3 regions of the Microbacterium sp. NPDC089696 genome follow, and region 2 is predicted to be linked to each of the others. Evidence: predicted binding sites of a transcription regulator. Region 2 holds the regulator's gene; each other region holds the start of a gene.

Region 1 (9,803 bases), on a different contig from region 2:
GGACCGCTGCGCGATCGACTCCTGCGGCACTGGTTCCGCGGCAAGGTGCTCAAGCGCCTCGCGGGCACGCGCCTCGTGAAGTACCCCACCGACTACCGCGAACGGCTGCTCGACGTCGTGGTGCCCCTCGCACGGCGGCGATTCGGCCCCGGCGTCGACGGAGGACTCGCGTTCCCCCAGCGCATCCGCGCCGCGCTGCTCCGCGCCGATCGCCGTGCCGACCTCCTCGCGTTCGCACGCTTCGAGAAGGACCTGGACTGCCGGGTCGCCGTCACCTCGGCATCCTGGTCCCGCGGAGGCGGTCTGCACCTCGGGCTGCGGGTCGACATCACACGCGACGGCGCGGACGCGCTGGTGATCGAGCCCGACTCCGGGCGCCTGACGTCTCTTCCCGTGCCGATGGACGGTCTGCCCACCGGACTTCTCGAGGCCGGACGCGAACTGCGCAACGACCGCGTCGACCTCGTGATGGGGGATGCCGGTGACCAGCGCGTCCTCGCGAGCGCACGCCTGAAGGACGGCCGCACCGCCACGCTCGCGCTCGATCCGCTCAAGGTCTTCGGCCGCGGCGACGAGTCCCGCGGCGTGCGCATCGTCGCGAAGGTCCGTCGCGCGGGCTGGACGTTCGACGTGCCCCTCACGGCGGATGCCGCGACCCTGGCCGGCGCGGGACACTCGCCGCTCCTTGCTGGGCGCACCTGCACGCCGGTCGCCATGCGCGGCGGCGCCGTCGAGCTGCGCCGCGTGTTCCCCGGAGGACGCCTCAAGGACCTCGCGGGACGCGCGGCCCGGCGGGTGCGCAGTCGCGCACGACGGCGCTGACGCGGGCGCGCGCGTCACGCGAGGCCGGTCGCCGGCGGAGGAGACGTCCCGCACGGAGGATGATCCCCCGCGTTCGCACCTACCCCGGCGTCATCGCCTACCTCCGCGACGCCCATATCCGCCATACCGACCTCCGCGATACCGATCCTCAGCGCGCGAGCGTGAGCACCTCCGCGCCGGACTCGGTGATCGCGATCGTGTGCTCGGTGTGCGCGGTGCGACATCCGGTCGCGCTGCGGAGCGTCCAGCCGTCGGCGTCCGTCACGAGCTCGGCCGTGTCGTGCATGACCCAGGGCTCGAGCGCGAGGAGCAGGCCGGGGCGCAGCGCATACCCGCGACCGGGGCGACCGTCGTTCGCGACGTGCGGATCCTGGTGCATGGTCGAGCCGATGCCGTGGCCGCCGAACTCGCCGTTGATCGCGTAGCCGGAGCCGTGCAGCACGGAGCCGATCGCATGCGAGAGATCGCCGATCCGCGCCCCGGGGCGTGCCGCGGCGATGCCGGCCGCGAGGGCGCGCTCGGTCGCGTCGATCATGGCGAGGTCATCGGATGCCGCGGAGTCGCCCACCGTGAAGCTGATCGCCGCGTCGGCCGCGACACCGCGCAGCGTCACGGCGAGGTCGAGCGTGAGGAGGTCGCCGTCGGCGAGGCGGTGGTCGTGGGGCATCCCGTGCAGCACGGCATCGTTCGCCGCTGTGCAGACGTAGTGGCCGAAGGGCCCGCGGCCGAACGACGGGGCGTAGTCGACGTAGCAGGACTCGGCCCCGGCATCCTCGATGAGCTCCCTCGTCCAGCGGTCGAGGTCGAGCAGGTTCACGCCGACCTCCGCGCGGGCCTTCAGCGTCTGCAGGATGCCGCCGACCAGCGCGCCGGTGTCTCGGGCGCGGTCGAGCTGGGCAGGGGTGAGGATCTCGATCATGGGATAACTATACCGGTCAAACTATCCCGGTATTAGAATCGGCACATGATGGTGCGACTGCCGCTGAGCCCTGCCGAGGTCGAGCGTGGAGAGCGCCTCGGCGCCCTGCTGCGGCGAGCGCGCGGCGAACGGTCGATGCTGAGCGTCGCGCTCGACGCGGGTGTCTCGCCCGAGACCCTGCGCAAGATCGAGTCGGGTCGCGTCGCGACGCCGGCGTTCTCGACGATCGCCGCGATCGCCGGCGTTCTGCATCTGTCGCTCGATGCCGTGTGGACGGAGATCGAGCCGGCACGCGGCAGGGTCGCGTCCTGATGGCGACCGCCCTCGTCACGGGCGCCTCCCGTGGCATCGGTCGCGCCGTCGCCCAGACGTTCGCCCGTCGCGGCGATCGCGTCGCGGTGCACTACGGCCGCGACCGGGACGCCGCGGCGCAGACCCTCGCATCGCTCGACGGCTCCGGACACGTGCTCGTCGGCGGCGACCTGGGCGACCCCGAGGGCGCGCGGGCAGTGGTGGATGCCGCGGTGGAGACACTCGGGTCGATCGGCATCCTGGTGAACAACGCTGCCGTCGCGCCGAGCGCGGCCAACGCGCACCGTGTCGACGAGGTGTCGTTCGATGACTGGCAGCGCGCGTGGGCCGACATGGTCGCCGTGAACCTGCTCGGGGCGTCGAACGTGACGATGCTCGTCGCGCAGCACATGATCGCGCAGGGCGACGGCGGCGCGATCGTGAACGTCGGGTCGCGCGGGGCGTTCCGCGGCGAGCCCGATCACCCCGCCTACGCGGCGACGAAGGCCGGGTTGCAGGCGTTCGGCCAGTCGATGGCGCTCGTCCTCGCGCCGCACGGCATCTCCGTGACCTCGGTCGCGCCCGGGATGATCGCGACCGAGCGGCAGGCGTCGAAGCTCGAGGGAACCGGAGGCGACGGCATCCGCGGGCAGAGCCCGTTCGATCGCGTCGGCACCCCCGAGGAGGTCGCCGACGCGGTCGCGTATCTGACCTCACCCGGAGCGGTCTGGGCTTCGGGCACGGTGCTCGACCTGAACGGCGCGTCCTACTTCCGCTGAGCGCCGCGATGCCATCGAAGACTCGCAACGGTGTGGCCCACCGTGTGCCCGATTCCGCCGGCCGCTGCACGTCACTGGCTCTGTGGCTCCGCCGACCCCCGCCGACCCCCCGCCGCCGCCGCCGAGGGACGCTCGTTCGCTTCCACGCCACCGAGCAGACTCACACCCACCCGCGCGACCGTCAGACCCCGTCCCCCTCACGCGACCGTCGCGAAGTTCCGCCCGACGTCGAAGCGCGCCCGCCCGCCGAGTCGAGGCGTCTGATCGGGGTCGACCCACCGGGGCGGAACGAACCACACCCGCCCGTCGACGCCTCGCCCCTCGACGCGGATCTCCCAGCCGCTGTCGTGGATCCGGTGGTGACAGGTCTCGCAAAGCAGGACACCATTCTCGAGGTCGGTCGGCCCGCGATCTCGACCCCACCAGCGGATGTGATGCGCCTTGGTCATCTGCGGCGGCAGCGCGCACATCGCGCATCCACCGTCTCGTTCGATGAGCGCCAGACGCTGGGCCCTGGTGAACAGACGCTTCTCGCGACCCCAGTCCAGGATCTCGCTGTCTCCACCGAGCACGCACGGGATGATTCCCCCACCCGCGGCCATCCGGCGCGCGGCTCCCGCTCCGACAGGCTGATCCAGTCCGTCGATCTCCGCGGTTCCGGCATCCGACTCGAGGTCGGTGAGCGCCACCCGCACGACGACCGTCGCTCCCCCGAGCGGCAGACGCTCTTCGCACCCGAGGACATGAGTGCAGAACAGCGAGAGCGCGTCAGCCTGCAGCACGGGAACAGTGCGACGGTCGGCATCGGGAGCATCCGCACCGGCGGAGTCCGCTCGCGCCGCGAACGCCGCCGTGACGTACCCGCGAATCGCCGTGACGACCGGCGCCGCGGACTCCGCGTCGAGTCGGGCATCGAGATGAACCATCCCGTCGCGTTCGAAGATCGTCACCGAGCGTCGGGCGCGCTGTTCGTCGACCCGGCGCTGGACACCGCCGGAGTCCAGTCGCCCTTCCGCCTTCGTCACGAGTCGCCGCACATCGTCGAGTCCGAGCCCCCGCGCCGATTCGGTGAGTGAACGTTCGGCCTCGGCCGTACGTTCACGACCTGCGACTATGCGGCACCGGTCGAGCATCGCCACGATGAGAGCCGCGGCCTGCACACTCAACGCGCCGACACCGAGGGCGTCACGCACCAGCGGATACTTCGCGGGCAGCGGGGCGCCGAGCAGGTCGGCTCGCGGAGCCGTCGCCTCTCCGACCATGATCAGGCGCGAGGCATCACCCGTGGACATACCCGTGCTCGCCGCGATGAGTTTCGCCGACGATCGGTATCCCTGTTGCTTCGCGAGGCTGTCGGCGCCGAGCTCGCTCCGCGATTCCTCGGCGATCCGCGCCGCCACGTCGGCGTGCACGGCATCGAGGCGTCTCTTGAGCGCATCGACGGCACCGTTGACGGCGATGAGCTGCGCCCGAGAGAGCGATCGGCTGTCATCGCATTCTGCCCACACATCATCGAGGCGGGTCATCGCCTCGTGCAGTGCGGTCAGAGTTGCCATGCCTCCATTTTAGGCGGCATCACAACGAAGATTCGAAGATAAGTACGAAGAGTTCCAGCACTCCGAGATGCAGCAGGAGGTGCGGGATGCAGGTCCCGGCGTCAGCCCCGCAGCACCGAGTCCAAGAGCCCCGGGAACAGCTGGTCGAGCTCCTCGCGCCGGAGTGTGAGCATCCGGCGCCGGCCGTTGGGCTCGTTGCGGATGACGCCAGCCTCGCGCAGCACCTTCATGAAGTGCGACTTGGTCGACTTGGGGAGGTTCGGGTCGGTGGCGTGGCACGCGGCCATGTCGAGGGGGCCGTCGGCGAGCTGGCGCGCGATCGCGAGGCGTTCGGGGTCGCTGAGCGCGAAGAGCACGTCGGTCAGCTGGATCTCGGAGCGATCCGGGTGCGGGAGGTCGCCAGGCATAGTTCGAGAATAGTTGAACAATCGAGGGAAGGCGAGTACTGTCGCAAAGGTTCGATGTTTCTCGAACTAATCGGATGCCGGAGCGCACCCACCCCGAGGAGCCGCCATGACCACCACTCAGCCGATCGTCACGACCGAGGCCGCCGCACCCGTCGCCCCGATCCGCCGCGCGGGCTTCGGCTTCGCGCTCGCGGTCGGCACGCAGATCGTGATGATGATGGGTGCGAGCGCGCCGTCGCCGTTCTACCCGGTGCTCGCCGCCGAGATCGGCTTCGACGCCATCGTGATCAGCGCGGTGTTCGCCGTCTACGCGATCGCCCTGCTGCTGGCTCTCCTCACGGCGGGGTCGCTCTCGGACCACATCGGACGCCGCCCGGTCGTGATCGGCGGACTCTTGATCCTCGCCGGCAGCATGGTGCTGTTCTGGCATGCCGACTCTGTCGCGACGCTCGTCCTCGCGCGGATCCTCCAGGGCGCGGCGAGCGGTGTGCTGATCGCCGCGCTCTCCGCGGCCGCCCTCGACCTGGCGCCCGGCGGCCGATCCCGCACCGCCGCGCTCTGGAACGCGCTGAGCCCCGGCATCGGCCTCGCCCTCGGAGCTCTCGTCTCGGGCATCGCGCTCGACGCGACCGGCGAACCCCTGCTCGACGTGTTCGCCCCGCTCACGGTCGCGTACCTCGTCCTCGCGGGCCTGTTCCTGCTCGCGCCCGAGACCGCACCGTTGAAGCCCGGCGTGTGGGCGTCGCTGAGCTTCCGCCTGTCGATCCCCGGCAGCATCCGCGCGGACTTCTGGCGCGGCGCCCCCGCGGTCATCGCGGGCTGGGCGACCGGCGGGCTCTTCCTCTCCCTCGGCGCGAACATCGTGCGCACGGAGCTCGGCGGCGAGGCGCACACCTGGCAGGGTCTGTCGGTCGCGATGCTGGCCGGCGTCGGTGCCGTCGCGGCGTTCACCCTCCGTCGACGCGCCCCGCGCACCTCGGTGATCTTCGGCACTGCGGCCCTCGCGGTCGGCACGTCCCTGTCGCTCATCGCGCTGAGCGTCGCGTCACTCCCCTTCTACCTCGCCGCCACCGCGATCACCGGCATGGGCTTCGGCACCGCGTTCTCCGGCGTCGTCGGATCGCTCGCGCCCCGCATCCCCGCGACCGCCCGCGCCGACACGTTCGCCGTCATCTACGTGCTCGCCTACCTCGCGTTCGCCGTACCCGCGGTCGTGGCCGGAACCCTCGTCGGAGTGTTCGGCCTCGGCACGGTGTGCGTCGGCTACGGGGTCGTCGTCATCGCGCTCGCGGTCATCGCGTTCGTGCTGCGGGTCCGTCGGGCGGAGTAGTCCGGGTCGCGGTTCGGCCCCACCGGTTCGGGAGGAGAACCCCCCTCGGGAGGACGGATGCCGCGCCCGCCTCCTCCCGTCACGGAGAACTCCTCCCGGCGCGGTCCGGCCCGTACCTACCGCCCCGCAAGCAGCTCCTGCAGACGGGCGACCTCGGCGTCCGGCATCCCATAGCCGTGCTCGGGGCCGGGGTACTCGCCCGAGCGCACCTCTCGCGCGTAGGCGACGACGCCGTCGATCGAGGCGGTCCGCACGTCGGCGTAGCGCTTGACGAAGGCGGCCGCGGGTCCGTCGTAGATGCCGAGCAGGTCGTGGAACACGAGCACCTGGCCATCGGCGTCGCCTCCCGCGCCGATGCCGATCACCGGGACGCGCAGCAGCGGCACGAGCGCCGCCGTCACGGCGGAGGGCACGGCTTCGACGACGATCAGCGAGACACCGGCATCCTGCAGGGCGAGCGCGTCGTCGATGACGGCGAGCGCGGCCTCGGCCGTGCGGCCCTGGGCGCGGAAGCCGCCGAGGGCGGTGGCGGTCTGCGGCGTGAGACCGACGTGCCCCACCACCGGGATGCCGGCATTCACGAGCGCGCGGGCCCGGTCGACCGTCGTGCCGCCGCGTTCGATCTTCACGAGGTCGACGCCCGCCTCCTTTACGAAGCGCTGCGCGGTCTCGAGCGCGAGCGCGTCCGACGCCTCGTACGACCCGAACGGCAGATCGCCCACGAGCAGGGGCGTCGAGAGTCCGCGCCGCACGGCCTTCGTGAGCATGAGCATCTCGTCGATCGTGACGGGAACGGTGCTGTCGTAGCCGAGCACGGTCATCGCGGCGGAGTCGCCGACGAGCACCATGTCGACGCCCGCGGACTCGACGATCTGCGCGCTCGGGTAATCGTAGGCCGTGACCATGACGATCGGCTCGCCGGCATCCTTCTTGCGCGCGAGGTCGCCGATGGTCAGGCGACGGGTCGGGGCGGCGTGGGCGCTCATGCGGTGGACCCCTTCAGCAGGTGGTTGTCGATCAGGCGGGCAGCGCCGACCCGGGCAGCGACGAGCAGCAGGGCGTCGCGGTCGACGGTCTCGACGGGCGCCAATGTCTCGGCATCCCGGAGTTCCAGATACTCCGGATCGATGCCCGCCTCGGCGAGCACGGCGCGGGCGGCCGCGAGCGGATCGGCACCCGCGAGGTGCGCCGCGTCCCCCGCATCGAGCGCTCGGTTCAGCGCGGTCGCCTGCACCCGAGAATCCGCGTCGAGGTAGACGTTGCGCGAGCTCATAGCGAGGCCGTCGCTCTCGCGCACGATCGGGCAGGCGACGATCCGCACGTCGAGGTCGAGGTCGCGCACGACGCGGCGCACGACGAGCACCTGCTGCGCGTCCTTCTGCCCGAAGTACGCGGAGTCGGGGCGGACGATGCCGAACAGCTTCGTGACGACCGTGGCGACGCCGTCGAAGTGGTGGGCGCCGCGGCTCGCGCCGTCGAGCACCTCGGTGAGGCCGGAGACGTGGATGCTCGTGGCGAAGCCGTCGGGGTAGATCTCGGCGGGCGCGGGGGCGAAGAGGATGTCGACGCCCTCGGCCTTGGCGAGCGCGGCGTCGCGGGCCTCGTCCCGCGGGTAGGTGCTGAGGTCCTCGTTCGGCGCGAACTGCGTCGGATTCACGAACAGTGACACGACGACGAGGTCGTGCTCGGCGCGCGCAGCCCGCATGAGGGAGAGATGCCCCTCGTGGAACGCGCCCATCGTGGGGACGAGCCCGACGGTCTGCCCCGTCGCGCGCGCTGCGCGCAGGGCGGCGCGCACCTCGGCGATCGTGCGGAGGATCCTCATGCGTCGTCCTTCCTGGCGGCGACCTCGCGGGTCGCGGCGGCGAGCGCGTCGAACAGGGGAACGAGATCGCCGGATGCCGCGCGCTGCCGCGCCACTGTCACCTCGTCGCCCCGGGCGATCGGTCCCGTGAGGGCGGCGGCCGCCCCGGAGGCGACCCAATTCTCCACGGTCTGCCGCACGAGCGGGGCGAGGTGCGCCCGCTCGACACCGGCCGGCGCGGCCAGCTGCTCCGCCGCGTCGAGCACGGTGAGCAGGAAGTTCGAGGCGAACGATGCCGCGGCGTGATAACTCGCGCGGTGATCGTCGTCGACCCCGAACGGCACCGCGCCGAGCGCGGTCGCGAGGTGCGCGGCGAGTGCCCGATCGCCGCCGGTGCGGCCGTCGATCGCGACGCCGATGCCACGGAAGACCGCCGGCGACTCCGCACCCGTGAACGTCTGCAGCGGGTGCAGGCTCAGGTCGACGTCGGTCAGCCCCGTCGCGCCGGAGACATGCGCGATCCGGGCGGCATGGGGACGAGCGGACGCCGCCGCCTCAGCGATCGCGGCATCGGGAACGCACAGAACCGCGAGGTCGACGGCGGGACCTTCCTCACTCCGGCGGAGCGGCCCGACGACGTCGAAGCCGGCCGCGCGGAGAGCCCGGGAGAGGACGCTTCCGACACGGCCGGCGCCGACGATGGCGATGGTCGGCGCGGAGGTCCGGGAGGGTGTGGATGTCATGGTTTCTGTCGCTCGAGATCGTCGATGCGGATGGGTCGAGTATCCGCCCGACGCGGCACGCACGCCAAACTCGGGAGCGATCTGACATACGTAACAGTCACTCCAGTTACTACTTTGATGTCCCCAAGCGCACGATAGACAGCATTCTGCTTTCAGAGCCGCGGCTACCACCGATCCTGTTAGACATCGCCGTAGAGAGTGATTGACCAATCACTCTCACGCGAGTACAGTCGCTGACATGACCCCGCGCAGCCCGATCCTCTCGACCGCCGACGTCCGCCGACCGCTCGTCGCGGCCGCCGCGCTGGTGGAGTTCGCGCGCGGCGGGTACTTCCGCACGACCGTGGCAGACGTCGCCCGCGAGGCGAAGATCTCCCCCGCGTACGTCTTCAAGCTGTATCCACGCAAGGAGCAGCTGTTCGTCGCCGCGCTCGAGGCGTGCTTCGAGCGGATCGTCGAGGCGCTGGACACCGGGGCCGACGCCGCCGAGTCCCCCGCGCCCGACGAGGTGCTCGATGCGATGGGCGAGGCGTATGCCGACCTCATCCGCGATCGGTCGCTGCTCATGCTGCAGGTGCACGCGCAGTCCGCGGCGGAGATCCCCGAGATCGGGGACGCGCTGCGCTCCGGACTCGCGAAGGTCACGGAGTTCGTGCGCCAGCGGTCGGCGGGGAGCGATGACGCCGTGCAGCGCTTCATCGCCTACGGACAGCTGTGCCACCTGATCGTCACCGCCCGCGTCGACGAGAGCAGCGCACCGTGGGCGAAGATCGTCGCGCACGGCATCCGCCACCCCGAATGAACCACCCGGCGAAGGTCGGGCCTTTGCATGTCCTCATGAGTGAGTGACCACTCACTAACAACCGGAATCAGGAGATCATATGACCCTCATCACCCCCGCCCCCACCGTGACCGCGCGCAGCAGTCGACGCTGGCTCGCTCTGAGCATCCTCGCTCTCGCGCAGTTCCTCGTCGTGCTCGACGCGTCGATCGTGAACATCGCGCTCCCCGTTCTCGGCGAGCAACTCGACATGGAGACAGCTGCGCTCGCGTGGGTGATCACCGCGTACGTGCTCGCGTTCGGCGGACTGCTGCTCCTCAGCGGACGGCTCGCCGATCGCTACGGCCACCGCCGGATCTTCCTCCTCGGCA
Region 2 (9,803 bases):
ATGCGCGGGTACTGGACCGAGCGCGCCCAGGTCGCCGTGTACATGTGCTCGACGATCTCCGAATCGCAGACCTGCGTCGACGGCGGCGCCACCGAGGATCAGGTGGACGCCGTGCGGGCCCAGCTGGACGGGGAGGCGCTCGCTCCGCTCATCCGCGAGGTGACCTTCGACACCAAGGAGGACACGTACGCCAAGCTCGTCGCGCAGCTCGGGGAGGAGCAGGCGAGTGTGATCACGCCCGACCAGGCGTTCGAGGTCTTCTTCGTGACCATGAAGGACCCGGGGCAGTCGCAGGTGATCTCGGAGGCGTTCAACGGCGTCGCCGGCGTGGAGCAGGTGCAGGATCAGCTGCAGTACCTCGAGCCGCTGTTCTCGGCGCTCACGGTCGCGACGTACATCGCCGTCGGCATCGCGGTGCTGATGCTGATCGCCGCGATCCTGTTGATCGGCACGACGATCCGGTTGTCGGCGTACGCCCGGCGCAAGGAGATCGGCATCATGCGCCTCGTCGGAGCGTCGAACCGCTTCATCCAGACGCCGTTCGTGCTGGAGGGCGTGTTCGCCGCATTCCTGGGATCCGTCCTCGCGAGCGCCGCCGTCGTCGCGGGCGTGCACTTCGGCGTCAACGGCTACCTTCGAGGGCGCGTGCCGTTCATCACGACGTGGATCACGATGCAGGACGCGGCACTCGTCGTCCCCGTGCTGATCGGCATCGGCGTGGTGCTCGCCGCGCTGTCCGCCGGGTTCGCGATCCGCCGCTGGCTTCGCACCTGACCGCGTCCGCGGTATAGACTGACAGGCTGCCGTGCGCCCGCCATCGGGCTCCGCACGTCGTCACGGCACGGATCAGGAGAGAATCATGCCCAGGGAACGCGGGGAGAAGGTCATCGCGACCAATCGTCGCGCACGTCACGACTACAACATCGAGAAGTCGTACGAGGCGGGGATGGTGCTCACCGGCACCGAGGTGAAGTCGCTGCGTCAGGGACGCGCCAACCTCAGCGACGGCTACGCCTTCGTGAAGGGGAACGAGGTCTTCCTCGACGCCGTGCACATCCCGGAGTACTCGCAGGGGCACTGGACGAACCACTCGGCGAAGCGCATCCGCAAGCTGCTGCTGCACCGCGAGGAGATCGCGAAGCTCGCGCACGCCGTCTCGGCCGGGGGCTACACGCTGATCCCGCTCAGGCTCTACTTCTCGGACGGGCGCGCGAAGGTCGAGATCGCCCTCGCGAAGGGCAAGCGCGAGTACGACAAGCGCCAGACCCTGCGCGAGCGTCAGGACACGCGCGAGGCCGAACGGGCCATGCGGCTCCGCAACCGCGTCGGGGAGTGACCGCGCTCAGTCCGCGGGCGTGAAGCCGAACACGCGGCCGAGGAAGGCCAGTTCACGCTCGAGCGCGTCGACGATCGTCTCCGCCGCCCGGAAGCCGTGGCCCTCGTCGGGGTACAGCACGTACTCGTGATCGACGCCTCGTGCCTGCAGGGCGTCTCGGATCGCCTCGGACTGCTCGGGCGGCACGACGCGGTCGACGCCGCCCTGCATCAGCAGCACGGGCACGTCGATCCGGTCGGCGTGCGTGAGCGGGGAGCGGTCGACGTACAGCTGCTCGGCGTCCGGGAGCGGCCCCACGAGCCCCTCGATGTAGTGCGCCTCGAAGTCGTGGGAGTGCTCGACGAGCATCCGCAGGTCGGCCACGCCGTAGCGGCTGATCCCGGCGGCGAAGGTCCCGCCTCGCACGAGGGCGGACAGGACGGTCCAGCCGCCGGCTGACCCGCCGCGGATCGCGATGCGCGCGGGGTCCGCCAGTCCGGCGTCGGCCAGCCCCCGGGCGGCGGCGATCACGTCGTCCACGTCGGCGACGCCCCATCGGCCGTCGAGGCGTTCGCGGTAGGCGCGCCCGTATCCCGTCGAGCCGCCGTAGTTGACGTCGAGCACGCCGATGCCCCGGCTCGTATAGAACGCGATCGCCGCCGAAGACGCGCCCGTGACGTGGGCCGTCGGGCCGCCGTGCACGAGCACGACATACGGCGGGAGCTCGTTGTCGGGGGCCGCCTGCTCGGGGTTGCGCGGGTCATACGCGAAGGCGTGCACCGGCCCGTGCGGCCCGTCGACGAGCAGAGCGGATGCCGTGGGCATCCACGCCGGATCGGAGGGCGCCCCTCCCGCGATGCGCTCCACATCTCCGGAGTCGACGTCGACGGCCCAGACACCGGGGGCGGTCGTCGAGCTGCTGCCGGACAGGAGGACGCGGGAGCCGGAGGCATCGTCGACGCTCACGTGGCCGTCGGCGAGGAGGTCGAGAGGACGAGCGCTGCCGTCGCGGGAGACGACCACCACGTCGTCGCGGCCGTTCGTGCGGACCGCTACGACACGGCCGTCGTCGAGCGGCTGGAACCAGCGGTTGCCGAGCACCCAGAGCCCGTAGCCGGTGTCGGCATCCACCTCGGGCGTCGCGGTGCGTGGCGTGCCCGCTGCGCCGTCCCCGTCCAACCGGAGTCGGTGCAGCGCCCAGCGGCCGGAGGGATCGTCGGCGTACACGAGCTCGTCGTCGCCGAGCCACTCGGGCTGCAGGGCCGCGCGGGTCGGAACGACGATGCGACGGTCGCGGCCCGCGATCACGAGCGAGGCCTCCTGCCACGGCATCCGTGGCGCGTGCCACTCGACCCATGCGATCCGTGAGCCGTCCGGGGAGAGCGCCGGATGCGCGTAGAAGCCCTCGCTCTCGACGACCACCGTGAGCGCATGCCCATCGTCGGCGGCCGAGCCGTCGAGGGGGATCTCGACGATGCCGCGACGATGGGGGTCGACGGTGAGGTCCTCCCGCACGGCGAACAGGCGTCCGTGCTGCAGCCGCAGCCCGCCGTAGGCAGGACCGCCCGGGGTGAGAGGCACGGGATCGCCGCCGCGCGGCATCCTGCGCACGCGCTGATCCTTCCCGTCGACGAAGTACAGGGTGCCCTCGCGGTCGGCGGTCCAGGCGCCGCCGCCGTACTCGTGCACGCGTGAGCGCGCGCTCCAGGGAGCGGGGAGGACGAGGTCGCCCGTGGAGCTGCGCACCGCGACGCGACCGCCTTCGGCCGGAACGGACTCGCCCCACCACACCTCGTCGCCCACGAAGCGCGCGCCGTCGATGCGCGGCGATGCCGCGGCGATCGCCGCGGAGGAGAACGGGGAGGACCAGGAGCCGTACGGTGCGCTCATGCTTCGAGCCTAGGCGCGGACGCCCCCGGATACTCGGCGCGGGGGTCAGACGGCCCGGAGGACGGCGACGACCTTGCCGAGGATCACGGCCTCGTCGCCGAGGATCGGCTCGAATGCCGAGTTGCGGGGCAGCAGCCAGGTGTGTCCGTCACGGCGCCGCAGCACCTTGACCGTGGCCTCGCCGTCGAGCATCGCGGCGACGATCTCGCCGTTCTCGGCGGTGCCCTGGGAGCGGACGACGACCCAGTCGCCGTCGCAGATCGCGGCGTCGATCATCGACTCGCCGGAGACCTTGAGCATGAACAGGTCGCCCTTGCCCACGAGCTGGCGCGGCAGGGGGAAGATCTCCTCGACCTGCTGGTCGGCCGTGATCGGGACGCCCGCGGCGATGCGGCCGACCAGAGGGACGAGCGCGGCGTCGCCGACAGGGGTCGCCACGTCGGCGGGGTTCTCGGTGCCGGTGCCGGGGAGGTCGATCAGGACCTCCATCGCCCTGGTCTTGCCCGGGTCGCGACGAAGGTAGCCGCTGAGCTCGAGCTGGCCGAGCTGGTGCGTCACGCTCGACAGCGACTTGAGACCGACCGCGTCGCCGATCTCGCGCATGCTCGGCGGATAGCCGTAGCGGCTGATCGAGGTCTGGATGACCTCGAGGATGGCCATCTGCTTGGGGCTGAGGCTCTTCCGGCGGCGAGTGCGCGGCGCCTCGGACTCGGGGGCGGAGTTCTCGCTCATGGTGCTCCTCGGAGGTGCGGTTTCCGGCGTCCCGATTCGAATGTCGGAGGTCCGTGGTGGGGTGTTCGTATCGAAACCGTATCCGAGAAGCACGCCGATAGGGAATATCTGTTCGAGCGTGTCGCTTGATTCGGAGAGCGGATTTCGAAGAAGTCTTGACAGATGTTCGAATTCGAAGATACCTTCGGAACGTAGCTTCGCATTCCCGGCTCCCGGCCGAGTCGCGGATGCGAACGCTACGCCACCTTCACCGCCCCGCGGTCACCAGAGGAGCACGAGATGAGCACCATCACCTTCAGCAGCGCAGCAGTCGTCCCGGCACGTCCGGCGACTCGCCTCCGGCTGACGGCGCGTGGTCGTCGTGTCGTGCTCGCGATCGCGGCCGTTCCTCTCGCGGCGGGCATCGCGTTCGCGGCCCTGAGCGGCGGCAGCGCCATCGCCTCGAACGAGCACGTCGCGACGGCGTCCTTCGAGACGGTCACGGTGATGCCGGGCGACACGCTCTGGTCGATCGCCGAGGCGGTCGCTCCCGGCGCCGACCCGCGCGAGGTCATCGGCGACATCACGCGCCTCAACGCGCTGCAGGGCGGTGCTCTGCAGATCGGCCAGGAGATCGCGATCCCCGCGGGCTACACGGACTGAGGCGTGACCAGCGCCTCGATCGAGATCAGAGGCGCCGATCCGGATCACAGGGCGCTGACAGTCGGGTGGACACGGATCGTTCATGCAGCGTCACCGGATGACGAGCGGCGTCGAGCTCGCTCTACCATGGGAAGGGTGACTGCTTCGCTCGCCGACCTTCCGCTCCGTGACGATCTCCGAGGGCTCACTCCCTACGGTGCGCCTCAGGCCCCACTGCCCATCGCGCTGAACGTCAACGAGAACACGCATCCCGTGCCCGACGCCGTCGCGAGCGACATCCTCGACGACATCGCCGTGGCTCTGCGCGATGTGAACCGCTACCCGGACCGTGAGTTCACGACCCTGCGAGAAGGATTCGCCGAGTACCTCGGTCACGGCCTGGACCCCGCGCAGATCTGGGCGGGCAACGGGTCCAACGAGGTGCTGCAGCACATCCTGCAGGCGTTCGGAGGCCCGAGTCGCACGGCCTTCAGCTTCGCGCCCACGTACTCGATGTACCCGTTGATCGCGAAAGGCACCGGCGCGACCTGGGTCGCCGGAACGCGACAGCCCGACTACACGATCACCGCAGAAGAGGCGGCCGCGCAGGTCGCCGAGGTAGACCCCGACGTCATCCTGCTCTGCGCGCCCAACAACCCGACGGGAACGCCTCTCGGACTCGACGTGGTCGAGGCGGTCTACGAGGCGTCCCGCGGCATCGTCGTCGTCGACGAGGCGTATCAGGAGTTCGCGCCCCGTGACGCCGCCTCCGCACTGACCCTGCTCGACGGGCGCCCCCGTCTCGCGGTGTCGCGCACCATGAGCAAGGCGTTCGCGTTCGCCGGCGCCCGCGTCGGCTACCTCGCCGCAGACCCGGCGTTCATCGACGCGCTGCGTCTCGTGCGCCTGCCGTACCACCTGAGCGCGCTCACCCAGGCGGCGGCGATCGCCGCGCTGCGCAACGCCGACGTGATGCTCGGCATGGTCGAGGAGATCGTCGAACAGCGCGACCGCATCTCGGCCACGCTCGAGGCCCTCGGCTACATGCCGCACGAGTCGTGGTCGAACTTCGTCCTGTTCGGCGGCGTCTCGGATCCGCGGCGGGTCTGGCAGGAGCTGTACGACCGCGGCGTGCTGATCCGCGACGTGGGCCTGCCGGGACACCTCCGCGTGACCGCCGGCACCGAAGCCGAGACCACCGCGTTCCTGGACGCCCTCGCCTCGATAGGATCGGCATCATGAGCAGCACCGCCCAGACCCCGCGCACCGCGACCCGCGTGCGCTCCACGTCGGAGTCCACCGTCGAGCTCGAGCTGAACCTGGACGGCACCGGTGCGAGCCGTATCGACACGTCCGTGCCCTTCTTCGACCACATGCTCACGGCGTTCGCGAAGCACTCGTTGACCGATCTCACCGTCCGCGCGTCCGGTGACACCGACATCGACGCTCACCACACGGTCGAGGACATCTCCATCGTGCTCGGCCAGGCTATCCGCGAGGCACTCGGTGACAAGTCCGGGATCGCCCGCTACGGAGACGCCCTGGTGCCCTTGGACGAGGCGCTCGCGCAGGCCGTGGTCGACATCTCCGGTCGGCCCTACCTCGTGCACACGGGTGAGCCCGCGGGGTTCGAGCACCACCTGATCGGCGGTCACTTCACCGGGTCGCTCGTGCGGCACACGTTCGAGGCGCTCGCGTTCAACGCCGGTCTCACGGTGCACGTCCGCGTGCTGGATGGACGCGACCCGCATCACATCGCGGAGGCGGAGTACAAGGCTTTCGCCCGCGCATTCCGCCAGGCAAAGGCGCTCGACCCGCTCGTGGACGGCATCCCGTCGACCAAGGGTGCGCTGTGACCCGGACGCCCCGCGTCGCCGTTTTCGACTACGAGTCCGGCAACGTCCACTCCGCGGTCAAGGCGCTCGTCGCCGCAGGAGCGGATGCGGTGCTCACGCGCGACCGCGCCGAGGCGCTCGACGCCGACGGACTGCTCGTCCCCGGGGTGGGAGCCTTCCAGGCGGTGCGCGACGCCCTGCACGCTCATGGCGGCGACGAGATCATCGATCGCCGTCTGGCGGGCGGTCGTCCGGTGCTCGGCATCTGCGTCGGCATGCAGGTGCTCTTCGCGCACGGAGTCGAGCGCGGGCACGACACCGAAGGCCTGGGCGAGTGGCCGGGAGCGGTCACCGAGCTGAACGCCCCCGTGCTCCCGCACATGGGGTGGAACACGGTCGCGCCCGGCGCGGACTCGGTGCTGTTCCGCGGCATCGAGGAGGAGCGCTTCTATTTCGTGCACTCCTACGCCGCTCAGAAATGGGAGCTCGACGTGATCCCGCCGTTCCCGCAGCCGGTGCTGACCTGGGCGACGCACGGCGACCCGTTCCTCGCCGCCGTCGAGAACGGTCCGCTGTCTGCGACGCAGTTCCACCCCGAGAAGTCCGGCGAGGCCGGCATCCAGCTGCTCCGCAACTGGATCGGCAGCCTCGGCGACTGACCCCGAGTCCGGTTCCGGCGCTCAGAAACCGCGAGCGACCGCGGCGGCGGCCGACAGCCACGCCTCCTGCGTCGGAGAGGCGAGCGCGCGCAGCCGCAGGTGCCCGTCGACCATCTCCCGGTCATAGGGGATCCGCACGACTTCGCGGGCGAGCGGCTCGTATCCTGCCACGACCTCGGCGACCTCCACGGACGACGCCTTGGGATCGGCCTGGCTCACGACGACGACCGCCTGCCGGGCGAGGTGCGCTGACCGCTCGTCCCGGTCCTCCAGGGCTTCCAGGAGGAGGGCGCCCGCCTCGGCGTGGTCGTCGCGCGTCGTGGTCGCGACCACGAGCTGGTCCGCACGGTCGATCATCCGCAGCCACATCGGATCGGACTCGTCGTTGCCCGAGTCGATGATGATGAGTCGATAGAACTTCGCGGCGACGGCGTGGATCGCATCGACGTCGGCCGGGCTCAGACGATTCTCGTGTGCGAGGCGGATGGGCTTGGACCGCAGCACATCGTACTTCTCCTGCGGCTGGTGGTGCACGAAGTGCGCGAGGTCCGCGGACTGGCCCTGAGCGCCTAGCAGGCGCTGCGTCTGGGGGAGGAGCTCCAGCAGCGTCCGGTCGTGCGCGCCGGTCTCGGTCCGCCAGCCGAGCGTTCCCCGCGTCTGATTGTTGTCCCAGGCCAGCACGCCTGCTCCGCCGTACTGCGCGAACACCGCCGACAGCAGCACCGTCGCCGGGGTCTTCCCCGCGCCGCCCTTGCCGTTCACGACCGCGACCGTGCGGGGTCCCGGCCAGTGACGGCTGACGGCGTGCTCATCGTCGCGCGACGCGCGTTCGCTCGCGTTGGGGCCGAGGGAGAAGCCGATCCGGTTGAGGAATCCGCGTCCGCCGCGACGCGCGGGGTCCTCCCGCGGGTCCTGTTGGAGGAAGGAGCGCCGCTCGACGCCCGCTTCGCGCTGCTCCCGACGTGTGGCGACCGCGTGGTCGGGGCCCGGTCCGGCGGGTGTGGCCGGCGCATGGGGTGCGGCGGGCTGCGGAGGGACGGTCGGAGACGGCCCGGCCGGTGCGGATGCGGCCGGTGCGGATGCGGCCGGGGGTGCGGGTGAGAGGGGGACGCTCTGGACGAGCCCGGGCGCAGAGGGTGCCTGTGCAGAGGGTGCCTGTGCAGAGGGTGCCGGTGCGGGCGGCGTCGGCGTGGGCGCCGGAGCGGTCGGGGCGGCAGGGACCGTCGGAACACCGGGGATGGCGGCCGTGGTAGGCACCGTGGCCGGGGCGTCGGGGGATGCCGCCTGCCCGGGGTGCCCGAGCGGAGCGCTCTGCGCCGGAGGAACGGGGCGATGTGCGGCGGCGGCCGCCGCGGCGGCAGCACGTGTCGTGGGCGCGGCCGGTGCGCCCTCAGGAAGCGTGGGCACCACGGGGGCGGACGACGGCATCGGAGCCGGTGGCGTCGACGTCGGAGCGGAGGACGCCGGAGTCGTCGCTCCGCTGGTGGGCACGGGAGGCGCGGGGTTCACGGGTGCGGAGGGCTGTGCGGGCGGAGTAGGCGGTGCGGAGGGCTGTGCGGGCTGCGCGGGTCGGACGGCGTATCCGGGCATCGTGGGCCAGTCGTCGTCATCCTCGGGGCTCAGCGGCACGTGCTCCACGAGATCCGGCGTCTCGGGCGGGGTCGTGTTGCCCCGCCGCAGGGGGCCTCCGCCGTAGGCTTCGCCGTCGCGCGTCATGGACCTTCTCCTCGTCGACCGGATACACGTGTCATCGAGGCTACCGCGTGGCGTCCGTCCCGCGGCGTCACGCTCATTTGGAGCGGGCGGATGCGGCGGCTAGTGTCGATTCTCGTGCCGACGAATCGGCGCACCCGATCTCACCTGAGGACGTCATGAACGACTTCGCGCAGTCCCCCTCCCTCACTCTGCTCCCCGCGGTCGACGTCGCCGGCGGCAAGGCCGTCCGGCTGACGCAGGGTGAGGCCGGCACCGAGACCAACTACGGCGATCCTCTCGACGCGGCAGGGGAGTGGGCGTCGCAGGGCGCCCGGTGGATCCATCTCGTCGACCTCGACGCGGCGTTCGGGCGCGGCAGCAACGCCCCGATCCTGCGCAAGGTCATCAAGCAGTTCAAGAACGTGAACATCGAGCTGTCCGGCGGCATCCGCGACGATGCGACCCTCGAGGCGGCTCTCGAGAGCGGCGCGGCGCGCATCAACCTCGGCACCGCCGCGCTCGAGAACCCCGAGTGGGCCGCCGATGTGATCGGACGTTACGGCGAGGCGATCGCCGTCGGCCTCGATGTGCGCGGGACCACGCTCGCGGCCCGCGGGTGGACCAAGGAGGGCGGCGACCTCTGGGAGGTCCTCGAGCGTCTCGAGGACGCCGGCTGCAGCCGCTACGTCGTGACGGACGTCACGAAGGACGGCACGTTGAAGGGACCGAACCTCGAGCTCCTGCGCGAGATCACGTCCCGCACGCCCAAGCCCGTCGTGGCGTCGGGCGGCATCTCCAACCTCGACGACATCGCGGCGCTCCGCGACCTCGTTCCGCTCGGCGTCGAGGGTGCGATCGTCGGCAAGGCCCTCTATGCGGGGGCGTTCACGCTGGCTGAGGCACTGGATGTCGCCGGAGACTGACGCGCACTCGTGCGGCCCCGAGTCGCATGACCACTCCGCGCACTCCGGCGGCGACTCCGCGGGAGTCCCGTGGGAAGGGCGCAGTTTCGAGTCGAATCCGCACGCCGCGGATGACGGCTCCGCCGATCCGGCG
Region 3 (9,803 bases), 1.1 Mb from region 2:
TCGACTCGCTCAGGGCCGTCGCGACCGAGGCCGCGGAGGCCGGTGTCGGCGGCGTCATGCTGTTCGGCGTGCCGGCCGTGCGCGATGCGCGGGGCTCGGGGGCGGACGATCCGCGAGGCATCCTGAACGTGGCGACCGAGGCGCTCGCCGCCGAGGTCGGTGACGCGCTGGTCGTGCAGACGGACCTGTGCCTCGACGAGTTCACGGACCATGGGCATTGCGGTGTCCTGGCGGCCGACGGCTCGGTCGACAACGACGCGACGCTCGAGCGCTACACATCGATGGCGCTCGCGCAGGCGCGGGCCGGGTCGCAGCTCCTGGGGCTCTCGGGCATGATGGACGGCCAGGTCGCGGTCATCCGCCGGGCTCTCGACGCCGAGGGGTTCACCGACACGCTGCTCCTCGCCTATGCGGCGAAGTACGCGAGCGCCTTCTACGGTCCGTTCCGTGAGGCCGTGGATTCGCAGCTGAAGGGAGATCGTCGGACTTACCAGCTCGACCCGGGCAACCGGCGCGAGGGCGTGCGCGAGGCCGTCGTCGACGAGCAGGAGGGCGCCGACATCGTCATGGTCAAGCCCGCGATGGCGTTCCTCGACGTGCTGCGCGAGGTGCGCGACGCCGTCGACATCCCCGTGTGGGCGTACCAGGTGTCGGGCGAGTACGCCATGATCGAGGCGGCCGCGGCGAACGGGTGGATCGATCGTCGTGCGTCGATCCTGGAGTCGTTGCTGTCGATCCGTCGCGCGGGCGCCGATGCCGTGCTCACGTACTGGGCGACCGAGGCCGCGCGCTGGCTGCGCGGCTGAGCGCCCCTTCCTGACGGGCGGCTCGGGTCCTGAGTCCCGTACCCAGCGGCTCGGGCTAGCCTGGAACGCGTGCTCGGAGCCTTCCGGGCGACGTCTGAGGAGTGTGCTGTGCCCGACCGCGTTGTGACCGACCGCAATGACGACCTGTTCTCCGCCGCACGTGCGGTGATCCCCGGTGGCGTGAACTCGCCGGTGCGGGCGTACGGGTCCGTCGGGGGCACGCCGCGCTTCCTGGCCTCGGCGCGCGGGGCGCGGGTGACGGATGCCGCGGGCGTCGAGTACGTCGATCTCGTCGCGTCCTGGGGTCCGGCGCTGCTCGGACATGCACATCCCGAGGTCGTCGCCGCGGTGCAGGAGGCCGCTGCGCGCGGTCTGTCCTTCGGCGCCCCGACCGAGGGCGAGGTGGAGCTCGCCGAGCTGATCGCCGACCGTGTGCGGGTGGGCGACGCCGCGCCGATCGAGCGCGTGCGTCTGGTGTCGACGGGCACCGAGGCGACGATGACCGCGATCCGACTGGCTCGCGGTGCCACGGGCCGCGACCTGCTCGTGAAGTTCGCCGGGCACTACCACGGCCACTCCGACGGTCTCCTCGCGGCCGCGGGGTCCGGCGTCGCCACGCTCGCGCTGCCCGGCTCGGCCGGTGTGCCGGCGCCGATCGCCGCGCAGACCCTGGTCATCGACTACAACGACCGGGATGCGCTCGACGCGGTGTTCGCGGAGCACGGCGACCGCATCGCCGCCGTGATCGTCGAGGCCGCCGCCGCCAACATGGGCGTCGTGGCGCCGGAGCCCGGATTCAACCGCTTCCTCGCCGAGACCGCGCACGCGCACGGCGCGCTCCTGATCCTGGACGAGGTGCTCACGGGCTTCCGCGTGCACCCCGCCGGGTTCTGGGGTCTGCAGGCCGCGGCCGGAGAGCTGTACGCCCCGGACATCGTCACGTTCGGCAAGGTCGTGGGCGGCGGGATGCCTCTCGCCGCGCTGGGGGGCCGCGCCGAGGTGATGGACCTGCTGGCGCCGGTGGGCCCCGTGTACCAGGCGGGCACCCTGTCGGGGAACCCGCTCTCGGTCGCAGCCGGCCTCGCGACGTTGCGTCTGGCGACCCCGGAGGTCTACGCCGCGGTCGACGCTGCGGCGGCACGCGTCGCCTCCGCCCTCGACAGCGCTCTCTCCGACGCGGGAGTCCCGCACGCGGTCGCCCACGCCGGGAACCTGTTCAACGCGTCCTTCCGTGCGGCCGCCCCGCGAGACTATGCGGAGGCGCAGGCGCAGGAGTCGTTCCGGTACGCCCCGTTCTTCCACAGCATGCGGGCGCAGGGCGTGGCTCTGCCGCCGAGCGTCTTCGAGGCGTGGTTCCTCACTGCCGCTCACGGTGACGAGGACCTCCAGCGCATCGAGGCGGCTCTGCCCGTCGCCGCCCAGGCCGCGGCAGACGCCCACGCCTGACACGCGGCGCACGAATCCGGATCGCATGACCCGAGTCACGTGAACATGACGCGTGGCCGTGGGACGTCGCGGTAGGAGCGTCCGAGCGGACTGAGCCAGTCGATCGTCCCGTCCGGGAGCTGTCGCGCACTCCACCGATGGTCGTCGGCGATGTCCGGATGCTTGAGCACGTGATGGGTCGCGCAGAGGTGCCCGAGGTTGTGCACCTCGGTGCGGCCGCCCTTCGCATGATCGTGGGTGTGATCGACCTGGCATCGGTGCACGGGCATGCGACATCCGGGGAAGCGGCAGTGCTGGTCGCGTGCGCGGAGGAACCGGCGCATCGGCTCGGTGGGTGTGTACGTGTCGGTCTCGGTGACCAGGCCGCGCGCGTCGAGGAAGAGGCGTGACCATCCGCTGTTGCGGCCCGCCAGGGCCCGTGCGATGTCGGGGTGCAGCGGACCGACGCCGTCGATCTCGGCGGGGCGATCATCCAGCCCGGCCAGCGTCGTCGCCGCGACCGTCACCTGGATGCGGGCCTGGATGCCGTCGAGAGCCTGTCCGTGCGCGGCGGAAGGGTCGACCGCGAGCAACAGGTCGGTGAGCAGATCGGCGCGCACCTGGTCGATGGTGCGGTCGTCCGGGGGGATGCGAGCACCGTCGGGGAGGCGAGCGCCGTCGGGGGTCTCGACTTCGGGGGCCTCGATTTCGGGAGTCTCGACCGGATCGGTCACCCCATCGACGGCGAGTCGGGTTTCGGGGTCCGCCGCCGTGTCGATCAGCGGGTCGGTCGTGAACGTGCCGTCGCCGAAGATCGCTCGGTCGTCGCGCGCGGGCTCCGACACGCGTGCGGCGACGACCCCGCGTGCGAGGCGGGTCAGGCGATCCATGATCGCGACGGCCAGGTGCTCGGGGAGGACCACGGTCAGCAGCGCCAGACCGTCGTCGACGGAGCGCATGGTCACCGCGCGCTCCGACCGCGCGCGGGCATGACGCTCGTTCACCGTGACTCCGGCCAGGACGGCGGCGAGAGCGCGCACGTGCACGGCCGTCCGTGCGGGGGATTCGCTCTGCGCGACGATCACCGCACCGGAATCGAAGACGCTCACCGCGCCGGGCTCCGCGATCCCGTTGTCGACCGCTTCGCGCACGATGCCGCCCTCGCGGACGATCGCCCGCACATGAGCGGCCGTGATCGACCCCGCGCGGAACGCGGCGAGCACCTCGGGGTGGCTCCGGTGGAGGAAGGCGGCATCGGTGAAGGCGTACTCCACCGCCCCGGTGGAGAGGCGTCCGGCCGCGGCGTACTCGGCGATCATCGAGCGATGGATCGCATCGCGATGGAAGGGGTTCTCCGCCGCGTCCGACTGCGACAACGTCATCCGCTCGGCGAGCAGCGACGATGCCTGGGCCTCCAGGACGGCGATCCGTCGCCGCTTCTCGACCCAGGCGTCGAGCAGGGCGCGACGGCGGTCGAGGTCGGGTTCCGGAATTGCTGCCATGCCTCCAGTTTAGTAGATTTGTTCGAAACTCGAGCAGAACATCGGAATGAACGAGGGCGTGATGGTGGGAACGGACAAGGGATCGTTGTGGTCCTGTGAAGAAGACGCAGGCAACTGGCAGGGTGCCGCTGGCAGACTGTACGCATGGTGACGTTGCTGCTGGACCAGACGCAACTCGAGGTCGTGCTCTCCCCGATCGAGCGCGCGGCCAGCTTCCATCGGGACAACCTCCGTATCGCGCGAGAGACGATCACGAAGGTCCAGCTCACCGACGACGCGTGGACGTGGCTGCGCGGCGTGCCGAACCCGGGCACGCACATCCCGGGAGTCCTCGCCTCGGGGAGCTGGAAGGCCGCGGGCAGCGTCGACTTCGTGCTCATCCGGCGGCACCGTCCGAGCGTCGTGATCGATCTCGAGGGCGACCCGCAGTTCCGACGCCTGATCCTCACGACGCGACACGGCCTCGCGCTCACGCAGGCTCTCCGGCTCGACGTCTCCGCCGAGGCCGCTGACGTCGAGGAGATCGTCGCCACCGCGCCGACGCCCGTGTCCAAGCAGCGCCGGCGGCCCGTCATCCGCCCCCGGCCCGCCTAGTCCTCGAAGACGCGAATGCCCTCCACGCCGATCGGTGCGGAGGGCATTCGTCGTTCGAGGAGCGGCGTCAGTCCTGTCGGCCCTCGTCGTCCCGGCCCTGCTCGTGCTCGTCGCTCTGCTCGCGCTCGCCGGTCTCGCTCTGCTCGTGCTCGTTGTTCTGCTCGCGCTCGCCGGTCTCGCTCTGCTCGTGCTCGTCGCTCTGCTCGTGCTCGTCGGTCTCGGCCTGATGGCCGTCTGCGCTCGGATCGGCGGCCGGCGCCCAGGCGGGGACCTGGTCGATGACCCCGGTGCTCGCGACGGACCACTGCGCTTCGTCGCCCGACCCGTCGCCTTCGCGTGCGGGATCGGCGTCGTCGGACCCGGCGGCGTCCTCACCCGGGGTCGCGGCTGACGTCTCCGCGTCGCCGAGCGGGTAGTCCGCGGGTTCGTCGTCGTAGTACGCGCGTGCCGCGGCCGCGAGCATCGTCGACACCGCGGCCGAGCGGGGGTCCGACTCGTCGGGCTCGCCCGCCTGACCGTCGTCGCCGTCCTGCGCGCCGAGGTCGTCGAAGACCTCGACACCGGAGGCGTCGGCGACCGACCCGTCCGCCGCGGGAGCGTCCGCGGTCTCGTCGGGGTTCTCGCCATCGGGGGCGCTGCCCGTTCCGAACAGGATGTCGTCGAACGAGGGTGCCGGAGCGTCGGCGTTAGCGTCCTCGGCATCCGACGCATCGTCGTGCTCGGTCGAGTCGTGCTCGGTCGAGTCGTGCTCGGTCGCGTCCTCGTCGGACCGGTCGACGTCGGCGGCAGGCTCCGCCTCCGCGTCCACGGCGTGCTCGGTCGCGTCCTCGTCGGACCGGTCGACGTCGACGGCAGGCTCCGCCTCCGCGTCCACGGCGAGCTCGTGTGCGGGTTCGGCGTCGGTCGGCTCCGGAGCGTCCGCCTCGACCGGGGTCTCCGTCTCCGGGGCGTCGACGGCGATCGCGCCCTCGACGCTCGCGGGCGCGCCGGGCACTGCGGCATCGATCGGCGGCACGACGACAGCACCGGCATCCGCTTCGACGGCACCGGCATCCGCCTCGACGGCGTCGGCATCCGCCTCCACCTCGACGGGCGCGGGAGCCGGCTCCTGCGGGACGACGTGCTCCGAGGCGGGGGCCGCCGCGCCGCGCGCGCCGAGAGTCCCGCCGCGGACCAGGTCGATGAAGACGTCCTCGAGCGTGGGGCCGCGCTGCACGAGAGTGCTGAGTGCGACGCCCGCCGACGCGGCGATCGCGCCGACCGTCTGGGCGTCGCCGCCGCGGACACGGAGGCCGGAACGCAGCACCTCGACCTCGAAGCCCGCCGACGCGAGCGCGGTGCGCAGTCCGACGCGATCGGCGGAGTCGACGACCACGGATCCGCCCGAGGGATCGGCGAGCGTCTCGATGCCGCTCGACAGCACCAGCTGTCCCTTCGAGAGCACCAGCACGTGATCGGCGACCTGCTCGATCTCGCTGAGCACGTGGGACGAGACGAGAACCGTGCGGCCCTCGTCGGCGAGGCGACGCATGAGGAGCCGCATCCACCGGATGCCCTCGGGGTCGAGTCCGTTCGCGGGCTCGTCGAAGACCAGGGCGCCGGGATCGCCGAGAAGCGCGTGCGCGACGCTCAGGCGCTGGCGCATCCCGAGCGAGAAGCTGCCGACGCGTCCTTCCGCCTCATGCTCGAGACCCACGAGCGACAGGACCTCGTCGACGCGGGACAGGGGGATGCCGTTGGCCTTGGCCGCGATGGTCAGATGCCGCGAGGCGCTGCGGCGAGGGCGATAGACCGTCTCCTCGAGCACGGCGCCGATCGTGCGCAGCGGGTGGCGCAGCTCGGGATACGCGACGCCGCCGATCGTGGCGGTGCCGCTCGTGGCGCGCACCTGTCCGAGGAGGATGCGCAGAGAGGTGGTCTTCCCCGCGCCGTTGGGGCCGAGGAAAGCTGTGACGACTCCCGGCTCGACACGTGCGGAGAGGTCGGAGACCGCCGTCACGTCATTGAAGCGCTTCGTCACGCGCGTGAACTCGAGCACCTGTCCGTCGGGCATCCGCGACCTCTCGTTGCAATGGGCGGTTCCGTCTATCCTGCCGGAAAAGCCGCCGGATCGCGCATTTACCGCACGATCGTGTGCAGAGGCAAGCCCCGGACGACGGGGTAGCCTGGCACGCGTGACCGCATCGACCGCCTCGCCCCGCGTCCTCGTCCGCACGGAAGGGGCACTGGGACGGCTCACCCTCAACCGTCCCGAGGCGATCAACGCGCTCGACGTCGACATGATCCAGGCGCTCACCGCGGCGCTCGCGGCATGGCGCGACGACACCGACGTGCAGATCGTCCTGATCGACGGCGAGGGCGAACGCGGAATGTGCGCGGGCGGCGACGTGCGCGCCCTCTACAACCAGATCGTCGCGGGCCAGGCCGAGACGACGACCGAGTTCTTCCGCTCCGAGTATGCGCTCGACGCCATGATCGCGGAGTACCCGAAGCCCGTGGTCGCCCTGGCCGACGGCATCACGATGGGCGGAGGCATCGGCCTCGCCGGCCACGCCGCGATCCGCATCGTCACGGAGCGTTCGAAGCTCGCGATGCCCGAGACCCGCATCGGCTTCACGCCCGACGTCGGGGGCACCTGGCTGCTCGGTCGGGCCCCCGGGCGCCTCGGGGAGTACTTCGGCCTCACGGGGGCGACCATGGACGGAGCGGACGCCGTGCTCCTCGGCTTCGCCGACCACTTCGTCCCGTCCGATCGACTCGATGCGCTGCGCGAGGCGCTCGCCTACCGCGCCGATCCCACGGGGCCGGCCGAGATCGTCCTGCTCTTCGACGAGACGCCGGAGCCGTCCGCGCTGCCGGCCGCGCAGGAATGGATCGACGACGCGTTCGCCGCCGACACCGTGGCCGGGATCGTGGAGCGACTGCGGGCACGCACCGAACCGGATGCCGCCGCGACGGCCGACCTGCTCGAGGTTCTCGCCCCCACGGCGCTCGCCGTGACGCTCGACGCGGTTCGCGAGGCCCGCGCGATGCCGGGCCTCCGTGCCGCGCTGGAGGGCGAGTACCGCCGTGTGATGTGGTTCGTGCGACAGCACCCCGACCTCGTCGAGGGCATCCGCGCGCAGATCGTCGACAAGGACCGCGACCCCCACTGGAGCCCCGCGACGATCGCCGAGCTCGAGCCGGATGCCGGAGGTCCCGCGCGCGGGTACGTCCCGGAGCGCGCGCTGTTCTGACGACCGCGGCGGTGCCCGTCGGGCGGCGTCCGCGGTTCTTCACCGCGGTGTAGAAACCCCCGGCCGCAGCGCGGATCGGTTCGCTGTGAGCGAAGGTCCCCCCAGAGGGGGATACGAATGTCGCCGGTTCGTGGCACTCTTGCATGTGCGCGATCGTCGGCCCGCGTCCGCCTGCCGGGAGATCCGCCGCGTCATCCTTCCTAGAAAGTCCGCCTGTGCTGGGAAAAATTCTCGTCCGCTATCTGTCCCGTTATAAGTGGCTGCTCCTCTCGGTGCTGGTGTTCCAGCTCGCCAGCGCCGCCGCCACTCTCTACCTGCCCCGCCTCAACGCCGACATCATCGATAAGGGCGTCGCCCTCGGTGACACCGGCTACATCTGGCGCACGGGTCTCTTCATGCTGGCCGTCTCGTTCGGCCAGATCGTCGCCTCGGTCATCGCGACCTTCTTCGCGGCCCGCGCGGCCATGAGCGCCGGCCGCGACATCCGCTCCGACGTGTTCGGCAAGGTCAGCGGCTTCTCGGAGCGCGAGGTGTCGCAGTTCGGTGCCGGCTCGCTGATCACCCGCAACACCAACGACGTGCAGCAGGTGCAGATGCTCGCCATGATGGGCGCCACCATGCTCGTCACGGCGCCGCTGCTCGCGATCGGCGGCATCATCTTCGCCGTGCAGACCAACGCCGGCCTCAGCTGGCTGATCGCGGTCTCCGTGCCGCTGCTGCTGATCCTCGCCGCGCTCGTGATCGGGCGCATGGTCCCGCTGTTCCGCAGTTACCAGGGCAAGCTCGACGCCGTGAACCGCGTCATGCGCGAGCAGCTCACCGGCGTGCGCGTCGTGCGCGCGTTCGTGCGCGAGCGCATCGAGGAGGAGCGGTTCCGCGAGGCCAACACCGACATCATGGTCGTGGGGCGCAAGGTCGGCTCGCTGTTCGTCCTGCTGTTCCCGCTGTTCATGCTGATCCTCAACGTCACCGTCGTCGCCGTCATCTGGTTCGGCGGCATCGAGGTCAACAACGGCACCGTCCAGGTCGGCACGCTCTTCGCCTTCATGCAGTACATCGGCCAGATCATGGGCGGCGTCATCATGGCGAGCTTCATGGCGATGATGATCCCGCGCGCCGCGGTCTCGGCCGAGCGCATCGGCGAGGTCCTCGACACGCCGTCGAGCATGGAGCGTCCCGTGAACGGCGTGACGACGTTCCCGACCCCCGGTGCCGTCGCCTTCGACGACGTCGAGTTCACGTACCCCGGCGCCGACTCCCCGGTGCTGACGGGAATCAGCTTCGGCGCGCAGCCGGGGGAGACGGTCGCGATCGTCGGCTCGACGGGCGCCGGCAAGACGACGCTCGTGTCGCTCATCCCGCGACTGTTCGACGTCTCCGGCGGAGCGGTCCACGTCGGCGGCGCCGATGTCCGCGAGGCCGACGTCGAGTCGCTGTGGGCGTCGATCGGGCTCGTCCCGCAGCGTCCGTTCCTGTTCACGGGAACCGTCGCATCGAACCTGCGCTACGGCCGCGAGGAGGCGACGGACGAGGAGCTGTGGCACGCGCTCGAGATCGCGCAGGGCCGGGACTTCGTCGAGGAGATGCCCGACGGACTCGAGTCGCGCATCGCGCAGGGCGGGACGAACGTGTCCGGCGGGCAGCGGCAGCGTCTCGCGATCGCCCGCGCGATCGTGCGGCAGCCGCAGATCCTCGTGTTCGACGACTCCTTCTCGGCGCTCGACCTCACGACCGACGCGCGGCTGAGGCAGGCGCTGTGGCGCGAACTGCCGCACGTGACGAAGATCGTCGTCGCGCAGCGGGTCTCGACCATCACGGATGCCGACCGCATCGTGGTGCTCGAGGGCGGCACGATGGTCGGCGTCGGCACGCACGAAGAGCTGCTGGAGACGAGCGACACGTACCGAGAGATCGTCGAGTCGCAGCTGGGGGTGGACGCATGAGCGACGACAACGCACAGAAGCGCCGCGGTCGGCGTGGAGCCGCACCCGCTGCTCCCGTCGTCGAGGTCGAACTGACCGACGAGGAGAAGTACGAGGCCGAGCTCGCCGAGCAGGCCCGTCAGAACGGCGGCGGCTGGGACAGCGTCGCACCGGGCAAGGCCGACAACTTCGGCAAGAGCTTCGGCCGCATGATCGGACTGCTCCGGCCCTACGCCGTCTGGTTCATCTTCGTGTCGGTCCTCGGCGCGATCGGCGTCGTGCTCACGGTCGCCGCCCCGAAGGTGCTCGGCGAGGCCA

What was found. The regulator LexA, encoded in region 2, represses DNA repair genes until DNA is damaged. The targets are predictions, from matches to a motif close to TCGAACANNTGTTCGA.
Region 1: a site for LexA is predicted at 4,400-4,415, ahead of ACIPY8_RS01755 (DUF222 domain-containing protein). Genes of this name have one in related genera too.
Region 3: a site for LexA is predicted at 3,744-3,759, ahead of ACIPY8_RS15745 (DUF222 domain-containing protein). Genes of this name have one in related genera too.

What each region holds. Positions count from the first base shown of each region.
Region 1 is NZ_JBIVHF010000001.1:355,639-365,441, reverse strand. Features, by position in the region: gene ACIPY8_RS01775 (glycosyltransferase family 2 protein) at 1-822, shown strand, start outside; gene map (type I methionyl aminopeptidase) at 971-1,741, opposite strand; gene ACIPY8_RS01765 (helix-turn-helix domain-containing protein) at 1,790-2,053, shown strand; gene ACIPY8_RS01760 (SDR family NAD(P)-dependent oxidoreductase) at 2,053-2,811, shown strand; gene ACIPY8_RS01755 (DUF222 domain-containing protein) at 3,009-4,367, opposite strand; gene ACIPY8_RS01750 (ArsR/SmtB family transcription factor) at 4,469-4,774, opposite strand; gene ACIPY8_RS01745 (MFS transporter) at 4,881-6,104, shown strand; gene panB (3-methyl-2-oxobutanoate hydroxymethyltransferase) at 6,221-7,090, opposite strand; gene panC (pantoate--beta-alanine ligase) at 7,087-7,929, opposite strand; gene ACIPY8_RS01730 (DUF2520 domain-containing protein) at 7,926-8,651, opposite strand; gene ACIPY8_RS01725 (TetR/AcrR family transcriptional regulator) at 8,890-9,453, shown strand; gene ACIPY8_RS01720 (MFS transporter) at 9,533-9,803, shown strand, end outside.
Region 2 is NZ_JBIVHF010000002.1:32,535-42,337, reverse strand. Features, by position in the region: gene ftsX (permease-like cell division protein FtsX) at 1-774, shown strand, start outside; gene smpB (SsrA-binding protein SmpB) at 860-1,336, shown strand; gene ACIPY8_RS10500 (prolyl oligopeptidase family serine peptidase) at 1,343-3,205, opposite strand; gene lexA (transcriptional repressor LexA) at 3,251-3,937, opposite strand; gene ACIPY8_RS10490 (LysM peptidoglycan-binding domain-containing protein) at 4,217-4,579, shown strand; gene ACIPY8_RS10485 (histidinol-phosphate transaminase) at 4,706-5,800, shown strand; gene hisB (imidazoleglycerol-phosphate dehydratase HisB) at 5,797-6,414, shown strand; gene hisH (imidazole glycerol phosphate synthase subunit HisH) at 6,411-7,052, shown strand; gene ACIPY8_RS10470 (AAA family ATPase) at 7,074-8,768, opposite strand; gene priA (bifunctional 1-(5-phosphoribosyl)-5-((5-phosphoribosylamino)methylideneamino)imidazole-4-carboxamide isomerase/phosphoribosylanthranilate isomerase PriA) at 8,924-9,670, shown strand; gene ACIPY8_RS10460 (SseB family protein) at 9,654-9,803, shown strand, end outside.
Region 3 is NZ_JBIVHF010000002.1:1,112,253-1,122,055, reverse strand. Features, by position in the region: gene hemB (porphobilinogen synthase) at 1-806, shown strand, start outside; gene ACIPY8_RS15750 (glutamate-1-semialdehyde 2,1-aminomutase) at 930-2,252, shown strand; gene ACIPY8_RS15745 (DUF222 domain-containing protein) at 2,288-3,733, opposite strand; gene ACIPY8_RS15740 (hypothetical protein) at 3,878-4,327, shown strand; gene ACIPY8_RS15735 (ATP-binding cassette domain-containing protein) at 4,395-6,380, opposite strand; gene ACIPY8_RS15730 (enoyl-CoA hydratase/isomerase family protein) at 6,502-7,563, shown strand; gene ACIPY8_RS15725 (ABC transporter ATP-binding protein) at 7,779-9,506, shown strand; gene ACIPY8_RS15720 (ABC transporter ATP-binding protein) at 9,503-9,803, shown strand, end outside.